3 regions of the Herbaspirillum sp. WGmk3 genome follow, and region 2 is predicted to be linked to each of the others. Evidence: predicted binding sites of a transcription regulator. Region 2 holds the regulator's gene; each other region holds the start of a gene.
What was found. Region 2 encodes sigma-54, which starts transcription at its own class of promoters, with help from an activator protein. Its sites were predicted from a motif close to TGGCANGNAANCTGCTTT; they were not measured.
Positions count from the first base shown of each region.

Region 1: a site for sigma-54 is predicted at 1,943-1,960, ahead of MKD49_RS23665 (TorF family putative porin). Genes of this name have one in related genera too.
Region 3: a site for sigma-54 is predicted at 1,767-1,784, ahead of MKD49_RS09255 ([protein-PII] uridylyltransferase). Genes of this name have one in related genera too.

Region 1 covers NZ_JAKYWT010000007.1:184,871-189,130, reverse strand. The annotation lists gene MKD49_RS23675 (ammonium transporter) at 1-731, opposite strand, end outside; gene MKD49_RS23670 (P-II family nitrogen regulator) at 747-1,085, opposite strand; gene MKD49_RS23665 (TorF family putative porin) at 1,098-1,880, opposite strand; gene MKD49_RS23660 (hypothetical protein) at 2,047-2,277, shown strand; gene MKD49_RS23655 (accessory factor UbiK family protein) at 2,336-2,581, shown strand; gene MKD49_RS23650 (YifB family Mg chelatase-like AAA ATPase) at 2,655-4,178, shown strand.
Region 2 covers NZ_JAKYWT010000008.1:18,664-22,923, reverse strand. The annotation lists gene MKD49_RS24250 (HAD family hydrolase) at 1-98, shown strand, start outside; gene lptC (LPS export ABC transporter periplasmic protein LptC) at 95-703, shown strand; gene lptA (lipopolysaccharide transport periplasmic protein LptA) at 755-1,381, shown strand; gene lptB (LPS export ABC transporter ATP-binding protein) at 1,384-2,127, shown strand; gene MKD49_RS24230 (RNA polymerase factor sigma-54) at 2,259-3,749, shown strand; gene hpf (ribosome hibernation-promoting factor, HPF/YfiA family) at 3,902-4,260, shown strand, end outside.
Region 3 covers NZ_JAKYWT010000002.1:746,477-750,736, forward strand. The annotation lists gene rpsB (30S ribosomal protein S2) at 1-554, opposite strand, end outside; gene map (type I methionyl aminopeptidase) at 896-1,720, shown strand; gene MKD49_RS09255 ([protein-PII] uridylyltransferase) at 1,866-4,260, shown strand, end outside.

The DNA of each region.
Region 1 (4,260 bases), on a different contig from region 2:
GCCTTTTCAGCGGCGGCGGTATCGGTGAAGGCGTCCGGACCCGGCCAGAACCAGACCATGTGGGCCATCGGCAGGTAGGAGAAGGTGAACCACAGGATCGAGAACAGGATCACGGCGGAGAACTTCACGCGCTCGGCGAAGGCACCGATGATCAGCGCCACGGTGATGGCGGCAAACGCACCCTGGAAGGCGACGAAGACCAGTTCCGGAATGACCACGCCCTTGCTGAAGGTAGCGGTGTTGGAGTCACCGGTCAGGCCGTGCAGGAACAGGCGATCAAAGCCGCCGAAGAAGGCGCTGCCCTCGGTGAACGCGATACTGTAGCCGTAGACGAACCACAGGATGTAGATCAACGAGAAGATCATGAAGCACTGCATCAGCACCGACAGCATGTTCTTGCTGCGCACCAGGCCGCCGTAGAACAGGCCCAGGCCCGGCAGGGTCATCAGGATGACGAAAGCGGTACACACCAGCATCCAGGCGGTGTCGCCCTTGTTGGGGACCGGAGCCGGAGCAGCAGCGGCTGCGGCCGGCGCTGCAGGGGCAGCGGCAGCCGGGGCAGCTGCTTCAGCCTTGGGCGCAGCCGGAGCGGCAGCGGCCGGGGCAGCGGCGGTGGCCGCTGCAGCTTCAGGCTTGGGCGCGTCCTGCGCCTGGGCCGGAGCGGTAAAACCTACCGCCAACAACAGCGCGCCAATGGCGAGCGCGCCGGAAAACATTTTCTTCATGCTCATTAGAATTCCCCTTTTTTACAGAGCGTCTTTACCGGTCTCGCCGGTACGGATACGGATCACGTCCAGCAAGTCCTGGACGAAGATCTTGCCGTCGCCGATCTTGCCGGTGCGGGCGGCGGTCTCGATGGCTTCCAGGGCGCGTTCGACGATGGCGTCGTCCACGGCGGCCTCGATCTTGGTCTTGGGCAGGAAATCCACCACATACTCGGCACCGCGATACAGCTCGGTATGGCCTTTCTGACGACCGAAGCCCTTGACTTCAGTCACGGTGATGCCTTGCACACCGATGGCCGAGAGGGCTTCACGCACCTCATCCAGCTTGAACGGTTTGATGATCGCAGTGATCAGTTTCATACGAACCTCTTGTTAGAAAGTTTTGCTGATGGAGAAGACGAAGCCGTTCTTGCCGACGTTCTTGGCGCCATCCGATGCCGGGGTGGTGGTCACGCCGTCCTTCAGGTCGGTACCGACGTAGGCCAGGCCCAGGGTGATGCCGGCTGCCTCGTCGAAGGTCTTGGACAGGCCGATCTTCCAGTCGGTGTAGCTGAAGTCGTTGGGGTTGCCGCGCACGCTCTGGTGACCGACGTGCAGACCCAGCATCACGCCGTAGTAGGTCTCGATGTTGGCACCCAGGTCGAAGTACTGGCTGTACTTGCTGTTGACGGCGCCGAACAGGTTGGTCAGCGATTGCGAATACTTGAAGTAAGCCGGACCGTAGCCGACCTGGCCATACAGTTCGAAGGTGTTGGCGTTCTTGGCACCGCTGTTGGCCAGGGTGTTGCCCGGGTAGTAGTAGTACAGGCCGCCGACGTCATAGGTGAAGCCGCCGCCGATGTCGCCGCGCTTGCCGCCGTAGATGTCCCACTCGACGTCACCCTTGGTGTCGGTACCGGTCAGGGTGCCCGCGTCCTTGATCCACTTGATGTTGGTCAGCCAGGTCCCGGCGTAGAGGCCGGTCGGGTTGTGCGTGTAGTCAGCGCCAACCTGCAGGGCCGGATCAAAGCGGGTCTGGGTCAGGCCACGATAGCGGTAGTCGCTCACCACGGCAGCGTTGAAGCTCAGTTCATTGTCCGGCTTGGCGTCTTCTGCGCGGGCCACGGTAGAAACGAAGGATGCGGCGATGGCTGTTGCAAGAATCAGTTTCTTCATGACTTTCCCTCTGGTTTATGTTTTAACAATAAAGTCGGTTTTTTTGTCTTTGCTCAGACTCATTAGCAGGAGCCGTGCCATGTCCGTTCGGCAAGGCAGACTTGTCTTTTTGCGTGAAACCAGAGATTTGCAACGATTTTTTTCGAGATCAGCTTCAAAATAGTGCATGCGCCACCCAAATGCACGCTGCTGGTGCGATATTGATGGTTTTTTATCAATCCTGCATCAAACGCGGCGAACACATTTTGGTGCGCGGGTGGCGGGCGAAGCAAAGATCACCAAGTCGGAGCATTTCCTGCAGGAAAATTCACTGCATTTCAGCGCGTTTTCTGCCCGTTTTGAAGCGCTGGCCGGCACCTGTTGGCAAAAATGCGGTCTCAGCGGGACATCCCGGTAGGAGGATGGGCGGGAAACCGCTAAACTTGCAGTACAGCTATCTGCCAAGGAGATCCGACATGGACAAGCCCCCATTTTTTGAAGACCTGCAATCCAAGATCAACAAGGCGATCGAGAACTCTCCGGCCAAGGACATCGAGAAGAACGTCAAGGCCATGCTGAGTCAGGGTTTTGCCAAGCTGGACCTGGTCACGCGCGAGGAATTCGACGTCCAGGCCCAGGTACTGGCCAAGACCCGTGCCCGCCTGGAGGCGCTGGAAGCGCGTGTTGCCGAGCTTGAGGCTCAGCAAAAACAGAATCCATGACCCTGGCCCGGACACTTTTCTCTTTCCCTCCCCCTTCCCTTCTTTCTGCTGACCAGCTGCCGGGTTCATCGCGATGAGCCTGGCAGTCTTGCGCAGCCGCGCCCTGGCCGGCATGAGCGCCCCGCCGGTGACGGTCGAGGTGCATCTGGCCAATGGCTTGCCGGCCTTCACCATCGTCGGACTCCCCGAGGCCGAGGTGAAGGAAGCCAAGGACCGCGTCCGGGCGGCGCTGCAAAACGCCCGGTTTGAATTCCCCGCCCGCCGCATTACCGTCAACCTGGCCCCCGCCGACCTGCCCAAGGACTCCGGGCGCTTCGACCTGCCCATCGCCCTGGGCATCCTGGCCGCCTCCGAACAGATGCCTGCGGATCGTCTGGACGACCACGAATATGCCGGCGAACTGTCGCTGTCGGGCCAGCTGCTGCCCATTCGCGGCGCGCTGGCCATGACCTGCGCCATGCAGCGCGAGCAGCAGCAGGATGGCCACCGGCGCAGCTTCATCCTGCCGGCCGCCAATGCCGACGAAGCCGCACTGCTGCCCGAGGCGCAAATCCTCCCGGCGACCTCCTTGCTGGAGGTCTGCACCCACTTCAGCACGCGCGATCCCGCCGCCCGGCTGCAGCGGCACCAGCCGCAGCCGGTCGGCAAGCGGGCGGCCTATCCGGATTTCAGCGATATCAAGGGGCAATTGCAGGCGCGGCGCGCCATGGAAGTGGCCGCGGCGGGCCAGCACAGCCTGCTGCTGGTTGGCCCGCCCGGTGCCGGCAAGTCGATGCTGGCGACCCGCTTTCCCGGGATCCTGCCGCCGATGACGCAGGACGAAGCGCTGGAATCCGCCGCGGTGCAATCCTTGAGCGGCAGTTTCGACATCGCACGCTGGCGGCAGCGGCCTTATCGGGCGCCGCACCACACCGCCTCCGCCGTGGCACTGGTCGGCGGTGGCAGTTCGCCCAGGCCGGGTGAAATCTCGCTGGCGCATCATGGGGTCCTGTTCCTGGATGAGATCGCCGAATATCCCCGCAGCGTGCTGGATGTGCTGCGCCAGCCGATGGAGTCCGGCCACATCGTGATCTCGCGGGCGGCGCGGCAGGCGCAATTCCCGGCACGATTCCAGTTGATCGCGGCCATGAATCCCTGTCCGTGCGGACAGTATGGCGACAGCCAGGGCCGCTGCCGCTGCACGCCGGAACTGGTCAAGCGCTACCAGGCGCGCTTGTCCGGCCCGCTGCTGGACCGCATCGACATGCAACTGCACGTCAACGCCCTGAGCCCCGCCGAACTGGCCGTCCAGCAGCCGGGCGAAACCAGCGCCGCCATCGCGGAGCGGGTGGCGCACGCCTTTGAACGCCAGCGGCAACGCCAGGGCAAACCCAACAGCCAGCTTAGTGGCAGCGAGATCGACCGGCACTGCCAGCACGATGTGGCGGCGGGCCAACTGCTGCAAGCCGCCATGCTGCGGCTGAACTGGTCGGCGCGGGCCTATCACCGGGTGCTGAAACTGGCGCGCACCATCGCCGATCTGGCGGAGTCCGATGTGATCACACAGGCGCATGTGGCCGAGGCAGTGCAATACCGGCGGATGCTGACCACGAATTGAGCGGTAGCCGAGCTGTACCAACAGACAAGGGCGTTCCCCTGTTGCGCCATGCAAGAGCACCGTCTGTATCTTCTCCCTCGGC
Region 2 (4,260 bases):
AGGCCAGCGGCGGCCATGGTGCCGTGCGCGAGATCTGCGACCTGGTGCTGGCAGCACAAGGCAACTACGAGGCGGCCCTCGCGCCGTACCTGGCATGAGCGGGCGCAGCGGAGAACGCAACGCCGAGCGCATCCGCCTGGCGGTGATTCTGGTGATCCTGATCGCCGGTGCCCTGGGCAGCTTCTGGGTGATGCAGGCCATGCGGGCCGCGGGTGACCAGCAACCGGCGCAGCGTCCGCGTGGCAAACCCGACTACTACCTGGAAAACTTCAACTACGTGCGCATGGGCCCGACCGGTCTGCCGCGCTATGACGTTGCGGGAACGAAGATGGTGCACTACCCCACGGATGACTCCTTCGAGATCACCAAGCCGGTGGTGCACAACCTGGACCAGAACCAGGCACCGATGGAGCTTTACTCGGATACCGCGCGCGTCACCGACGACCAGACGCAGATCCACATGTACGGCAACGCCAACGCCATCCGCGCGCCCTACAAGGGCCGCGAGCAGATGCATCTGGTGTCGGAATACCTGCTGCTGTTGCCTGACGATGAAATCGTCAAGACCGACAAGCCGGTGGCCATGACCATGGGCACCACGCGCCTGAACGGCGTGGGCATGGTGGCCAACAATGCGACCCAGGTGGTGCAGCTGTTCGGCAATGTCCGCGGCTATTACGAGCCCACTCCGAAGAAACGCTAAGCCGGATGACTCCGGGATAAAAACGCCAAGAACCGATCAGACAGGAACCCAATGAAACGCTCATTCTTACTGCCGATGCTGATGCTGGCTGCCGTGTGCGGCGTGGCCAACGCCGAGAAGGCGGACTCCACCAAGCCGACCAACATCGAGGCAGACCAGATGGTCTACGATGACGTGCGCCAGGTGAAGACCTTTACCGGCAACGTGGTCATGACCCGCGGCACGCTGATCATCAAGGCCGGCCGCGTGGTATTGACGACCGACCAGTACGGTTATGAAAATGCGGTGCTGTATGCGGCCCCGGGCGCGCTGGCCAACTTCCGCCAGAAGCGTGACGGCGGTCCCAACCTGTGGATCGAAGGCCAGGCCGAGCGCATCGAGTATTCGGAGCAGACCGAAATCTCCAAGCTGTTCCAGCGCGCGCACATCCAGCGCATGGACGGCGATCGCATCACCGATGAAGTCAACGGCGAATTCATCTCCTATGACAGCCGCGCCGAATTCTATTCCGTGAACAACACCGCCACCGGCGAGAGCAAGCCGGGCGCAGGCCGCATCACTGCGGTGATCCAGCCCAAGAATCCGCCGCCGGCAGGCAGCACCGCGCCGGCCCAGCCCGCGGGCAAGAACAACGCTGCGCAGCCTGCAACGCGTCGCGACAGCGGAAAGGACCAGTGACAATGGTAGCCAGCTCGCTGGTCGTTCGCGGCCTGAAGAAAAGTTATGGCGCGCGCCAGGTGGTGCGCGATGTCTCGATGGAATTGCGCAGCGGCGAGGTGGTCGGCCTGCTCGGCCCGAATGGTGCCGGCAAGACCACTTCGTTCTACATGATCGTGGGGCTGGTGCCCTCCGATGGTGGCGAGATCGACCTCGATGGCGCGTCCATTTCGCGCATGCCGATCCACAAGCGTGCCACCATGGGCTTGTCCTACCTGCCGCAGGAAGCCTCGGTATTCCGCAAGCTGACGGTGGAAGACAATATCCGCGCCGTGCTGGAACTGCGCCAGGAAGAGGGCAAGCCGCTCTCGCGCGATGAAATCGAAGGCCGCCTCAACAACCTGCTGCACGAACTGCAGATCGAGAAGCTGCGCGAAAGCCAGGCGCTGTCGCTCTCGGGCGGTGAACGCCGGCGCGTCGAGATCGCCCGCGCACTGGCCACCGATCCGCGCTTCGTGCTGCTGGATGAACCGTTCGCCGGTATCGACCCGATTGCCGTGATCGAGATCCAGCGCATCGTGCGCTTCCTGAAGGAACGCGGCATCGGCGTGCTGATCACCGACCACAACGTGCGCGAAACGCTGGGCATCTGTGATCGCGCCTACATCATCAACCAGGGCACGGTGCTGGCCAGCGGCAATCCGGAAGAGATCATCGCCAACGAGTCGGTGCGCCGCGTGTATCTGGGCGAGCATTTCCGCATGTAAGCGGTGCAGTCGGCTTGCCCGATACGCTTGAAGAAATACAGAGTGCACATCACGTAATACGCAACAAGCAATACGCAATACGCAACGACCGGCAGAGCAACCAGCGGGCCACGCCGCTTTCAGAAAGACAGATGAAACAGTCGCTCCAGTTACGTACCTCGCAGCACCTCGCATTGACGCCGCAACTGCAGCAGTCGATCAGACTGTTGCAACTGTCGACGCTGGAACTGCACCAGGAACTGGAACAGATCCTCTCCGACAATCCCCTGCTGGAACGCCTCGACGACGCGCTCGACAATTCGGTACGTCTGCTGGCCGATGGCGCGGTCTCCAATTCGCCCTCCAGCGGCGTTGCCGAAACCAGTCACGAAGGCAGCGGCGAAGCGGCCCCGGCCGCCAGCGATGGCGATTCCAGCTTCGACTACCAGGACAACACGCCGGAAGCCGGTGTCACGGGGGATGCCGACTGGAGCTTCGACGACGTCGCGCGCAGCGGCAAGTCGCCAGACGATGACGATGCCCGTCCGCAACTCGAAGCGCACGAACTGACCCTGCGCGAACACCTGCTGGAACAGATCCGCGTGACCGCACGCACCCTGCGTGATCGTGCGCTGCTGGAACTGCTCACCGATGCGCTGGACGAGAGCGGCTATCTGGAAGAGCCGCTGGAAGACATCCACGCACGCCTGCCCGAAGAGCTGGGCATCGACATGGAAGAGCTGTCGATTTCGCTCAAGCTGCTGCAGAGCCTGGACCCGGCGGGTGTCGGTGCGCGCAGTGCCGGCGAATGCCTGGCCCTGCAGATCCGCCGCCTGCCCAAGATCCCCTTTGTCACGCGCAAGCTGGCGCTGAGGATCGTGGAGGATTACCTGCCGCTGTTTGCCCAGCGCGATTTCAACAAGATCAAGAAGGCCCTGGATTGCGATGACGAAGACCTGCGCGAAGCGCAGGCCGTGATCCGCCAGTGCCGTCCGCATCCGGGTGCGGAATTCGCGCGTGATGCCTCGGACTATGTGGTGCCGGACGTGATTGTCAAGCAGACAAAGAACGGCTGGCAGGTCATGCTCAACCATGAGGTCATGCCCAAGCTGCGCGTCAATGCGATGTATGCCAGTGCATTGAAGCAAGCCAAGGGAGAAGGTTCGCTGTCGTCGCAGTTGCAGGAAGCCAAGTGGCTCATCAAGAACATGCGGCAACGTTTCGATACAATTTTGCGCGTCGCGCAGGCTATTGTGGAACGTCAAAGAAACTTCTTTTCACATGGGGCAGTGGCCATGCGCCCCCTTGTGCTGCGTGAAATTGCTGATACACTGGGTCTACACGAGAGCACCATCTCTCGCGTGACGACTCAGAAATACATGCTCACTCCGCATGGAATGTTTGAGTTGAAATACTTCTTCGGTAGCCATGTCGCGACTGAAACCGGAGGTGAAGCTTCCTCCACCGCGATACGGGCGCTGATCAAACAGTTGATAGGAGCCGAGAACCCGCAGACCCCATTATCCGATAGCAAGATTGCGGATATGCTGGCAGAACAAGGCATGGTGGTCGCGCGACGCACAGTCGCCAAATACCGCGAAGTGTTGAAGATTCCGCCGGTCAATCTCCGCAAGTCCCTCTGAGTTTTTCCTCAGTTTTTCTGCAGTACCGTTGCTGTGTTCAGGCAAGCATCCGACTGATGCCCGCGCCATCTGACACGAAGACCGTGCCCGTGGTACAGCTGCAGCAGGATCGATTGCACGAACCTCCAGTGACTTCACGATAGGAGTCTTGTATGAATCTGACCATCAGTGGACACCACCTCGAACTGACCCCCGCCATCCGGGAATACGTGCAAAGCAAGCTCTCGCGTATCAAGCGCCATTTCGACAACGTGATCGACGTCAGCGTGATCCTGAGCGTAGATAAACTCACAGAAAAGGAAAAGCGCCAAAAAGCGGAAATCAACGTCCACATCAAGGGGAAGGATCTACATGCGGAAAGCATCGCACACGACCTCTACGCTGCCATTGACACGCTGATCGACAAGCTCGATCGCCAGGTCATCAAGCACAAGGACAAGTTGCAGGAGCATCACTCCATGGCCAAGCGCCTGCCGGACGAAACGCCGGAGGATGCGGTGGCCGGAGCGGC
Region 3 (4,260 bases), on a different contig from region 2:
ACGCCGATGACCGGAATGCCCAGCTTGGCGGCTTCGGTGATGGCGCCCTTGTGGTAGCCGACGTCGATGACGAAGATGGCGTCAGGAATGCCGCCCATGTCCTTGATGCCGCCGATGGCCTTTTGCAGCTTTTCCTGTTCACGGGTGAACAGCAGGGCTTCCTTCTTCGACAGCTTCTCGACCGAACCGTCTTCGATGGCAGCTTCCATGTCCTTCAGGCGCTTGATCGAGGTCTTGATGGTCTTGAAGTTGGTCAGCATGCCGCCCAGCCAGCGCTGGTCAACGTAGGGCACGCCAGCGCGTTGCGCTTCAGCGGACAGGATGTCGCGGGCTTGACGCTTGGTACCAACGAACAGGATGGTGCCACGGTTGGCCGACAGCTGGCGCACGTACTTGACGGCTTCCTGGTACATGCCCAGGGTCTTTTCCAGGTTGACGATGTGAATCTTGTTGCGATGACCGAAAATGAAGGGGGCCATCTTGGGGTTCCAGAAGCGGGTTTGGTGACCGAAGTGGACACCGGCTTCCAGCATTTCGCGCATGGTAACGGACATGAATTTCTCCAGGGTTAGGTCTGGAATCCGCTCGGTCATCCGGCTCATGCAGCCGGACACCCTTTTAGCGAACGGATTCGCGTTTCAAAAGATAATTTACGACACTTATTGCCAAACAGACATGAAGAATCATTCCGCACACCGCATTCGACAACTGACCTGTGGTTTTCAGATCAGCCCGGCATTCTACTCGACCCATCACTTTTGTTCAAGTAGCACATGAAGATAAGGAACGCAGCCAAACGCCGTCCCCGGCTTGTCGGCCGGAGCCGGCAAAACAGAAAGCACCCCCGTCGTCTATAATCCCGTCTTGACGATTTTCTAGCGAATTGCGATTCATCATGGGCAACATCACCATCAAGACCGCCGAAGACATCGAAGGCATGCGCGTGGCCGGCCGCCTGGCCGCCGAGGTGCTGGACTACATCACCCCCTTCGTGAAGCCGGGCGTGACCACCGGCGAGATCGACCGCCTCTGCCACGAGTACATGACCAACGTGCAAGGCAGCATCCCGGCCCCGCTGAACTACTGCCCGCCAGGCTACACGCCCTACCCCAAGGCCATCTGCACCTCCCTGAATGACGTGATCTGCCACGGCATCCCCGGCGACAAGGTGATGAAGAACGGCGACGTGCTCAACATCGACGTCACCATCATCAAGAATGGCTACCACGGCGACACCAGCCGCATGTTCTTCCTGGGCGAGCCGTCCATCCTGGCACGCCGCCTGACCGAGATCACCTATGAATGCATGTGGCTGGGCATCTCCAAGATCAAGCCGGGCGCACATTTGGGCGACATCGGCCACGTCATCCAGCAGCACGCCGAAAAGGCCGGCTACAGCGTGGTGCGCGAGTTCTGCGGCCACGGCATCGGCAAGGTCTTCCATGAAGAACCGCAAGTCCTGCACTACGGCCGCCCCGGTACGCTGGAGAAGCTGGAAGCCGGCATGATCTTCACCGTGGAACCGATGATCAACGCCGGCCGCCGCGAGATCCGCGAAATGGGCGACGGCTGGACCATCAAGACCAAGGACCGCAGCCTGTCAGCCCAATGGGAACACACCGTGCTGGTCACCGAGACCGGCTTCGAAGTGCTGACGGTGTCGCCCGGCATGCCGGCACCGCCGGCCTTCATCCAGAACCAGGTCGCCACCCCGGCGTGACCCTGGCGGCCGGAACCATGTGCCCCTCCACCCTGCACACAGTTTCCGGCACGAAACCTGCTTCGAGCGCAAAGCCGCATGGGGATGCGGCTTTGTTCATATAGGCGCCGCCCCGCCGCCCTGCTTGCCTTAATTGCCGACCACGATGCCCACACTCGCCATCACGCTCAAGAAACAGCTCAAGGCCGCGCGCCAGCAAGCCATCGAGGTGTTCCAGTCCAACCACAAGACCGAGCAGTTGCTGGCCCAGTTGCGCCGCAACGTGGACGAAGCCCTCACCACTGCCTGGGAAGAACTGGGCATGTCCGGCAATGCCGCCCTGGTGGCCGTGGGCGGCTATGGCCGGGGCGAGCTGTTCCCGCATTCGGATGTGGATGTGCTGATCCTGCTGGACCAGGCCCCGGATGCCGCCAAGAAGGAAAAGCTGGAATCCCTGGTGCAGCTGTTCTGGGACATCGGCCTGGAAATCGGCCACAGCATCCGCACCATCGACGAATGCCTGGATGAATCGGCCGCCGACATCACGGTGCAGACCAGCCTCCTGGAAGCACGCCTGGTGACCGGCAACCGCGCCCTCTTCAAGAAATTGCAGGAGCGCTACCATGCGGCGCTGGAGCCGCTGGCCTTCTTCCAGGCCAAGACCCTGGAAATGCGCCAGCGCCACATCAAATATGAAGATACGCCCTACAGCCTCGAACCCAACTGCAAGGAAAGCCCCGGCGGCCTGCGCGACCTGCAGGTGATCCTGTGGGTGGCCAAGGCGGCGGGCCTGGGCAACTCCTGGGGCGAGCTGGCCGAACACGGCATGCTGACCTCCACCGAGGCGCGCCAGCTGCGCCAGAAGGAACGCGCCTTCAAGGACATTCGCATCCGCCTGCACATCCTGACCGACCGCCGCGAAGACCGGCTGGTCTTCGACATCCAGACCCAGCTCGCCGAGACCTTCGGCTTCAAGACCACCGATACCCGCCGCGCCAGCGAATACCTGATGCAGCGCTATTACTGGGCAGCCAAGGCGGTCACGCAGCTCAACACCATCCTGCTGCAGAACATCGAAGCCCATCTGTTCCCGCAGCAGGCGGTTCCGCGCCCGCTCAACGAGCGCTTCAACGAGGTCAACGGCTTCGTCGACATCGCCCATGACAGGGTCTTCGAAGAGACGCCTTCGGCCATGCTGGAAGTCTTCCTGGTGCTTTCCGAGCATCCGGAACTGAAGGACATGTCGGCGCGCACCCTGCGTGCGCTATGGCATGCGCGCTTCAAGATCGACAATGCCTTCCGCGCCAATCCGGAAAATCACCGTCTGTTCATGCAGATCATCCAGAGCAAGCGCGGTATCACCCACGCCCTGCGCGGGATGAACAGCACCAGCGTGCTGGGACGCTACCTGCCGAACTTCCGCCAGATCGTCGGCCAGATGCAGCATGACCTGTTCCATGTCTACACGGTGGACCAGCACATCCTGATGGTGGTGCGCAACGTGCGCCGCTTCACGATGAGCGAACATGCGCATGAATATCCCTTCTGCAGCCAGCTCATGGCCAACTTCGGCCAGCCCTGGGTGCTGTACATCGCGGCGCTGTTCCACGACATCGCCAAGGGCCGGGGCGGCGACCACTCCAAGCTGGGCATGGACGATGCGCGCGCCTTCTGCGAGCAGCACGGCATCTCGCCGGACAATACCGAGCTGATCGTGTTCCTGGTGGAGCAGCATCTGGCCATGTCGCACGTGGCCCAGAAGCAGGACATGTCGGACCCCGACGTCATCACCGCCTTCGCCCAGCTGGTCAAGGACGAGCGGCACCTGACCGCGCTCTACCTGCTGACGGTGGCCGACATCCGCGGCACCAGCCCCAAGGTCTGGAACGCCTGGAAGGGCAAGCTGCTGGAAGACCTGTACCGCATGACCCTGCGCGTGCTGGGCGGCGAAGCGCCCTCGGCCGACCGCGAACTGAAGAATACCCAGCAGGAAGCCATCAAGACCCTGCGCCTGTACGGCCTGCCGGCCGACGCCCACGAAGCGCTGTGGAAGCAGCTGGACGTGGCCTACTTCCTGCGCCACGACGCCTCCGACATCGCCTGGCAGACGCGCTGCTTCTACGACAAGGTCGATACCGGCGTACCGCTGGTGCGCTGCCGCCTGGCGCCCATTGGCGAAGGCGTTCAGGTGGCGGTCTACACGCCCGACCGCCCTGACCTGTTTGCGCGCATCTGCAGCTATTTCGACGAAAAAAGCTTCAGCATCTTCGACGCCAAGATCCACACGACCCGCAACGATTACGCGCTGGACGCCTTCCTGATCAATGCCCCGGTGTTCGCCAAGAACTACCGCGACATCATCAACCTGATCGAACACGAACTGGGCGCCCTGCTGCAGTCCGACGCCCCGCTGCCGGCTCCTTCCAAGGCTCGCCTGTCGCGCCTGTCGCGGACCTTCCCGGTCAATCCGTCGGTGGATTTGCGCCCGGATGAGCGCGGCCAGTACTACCTGCTGTCGGTCTCGGCCAATGACCGCGCCGGGCTGCTGTATTCGATTTCCA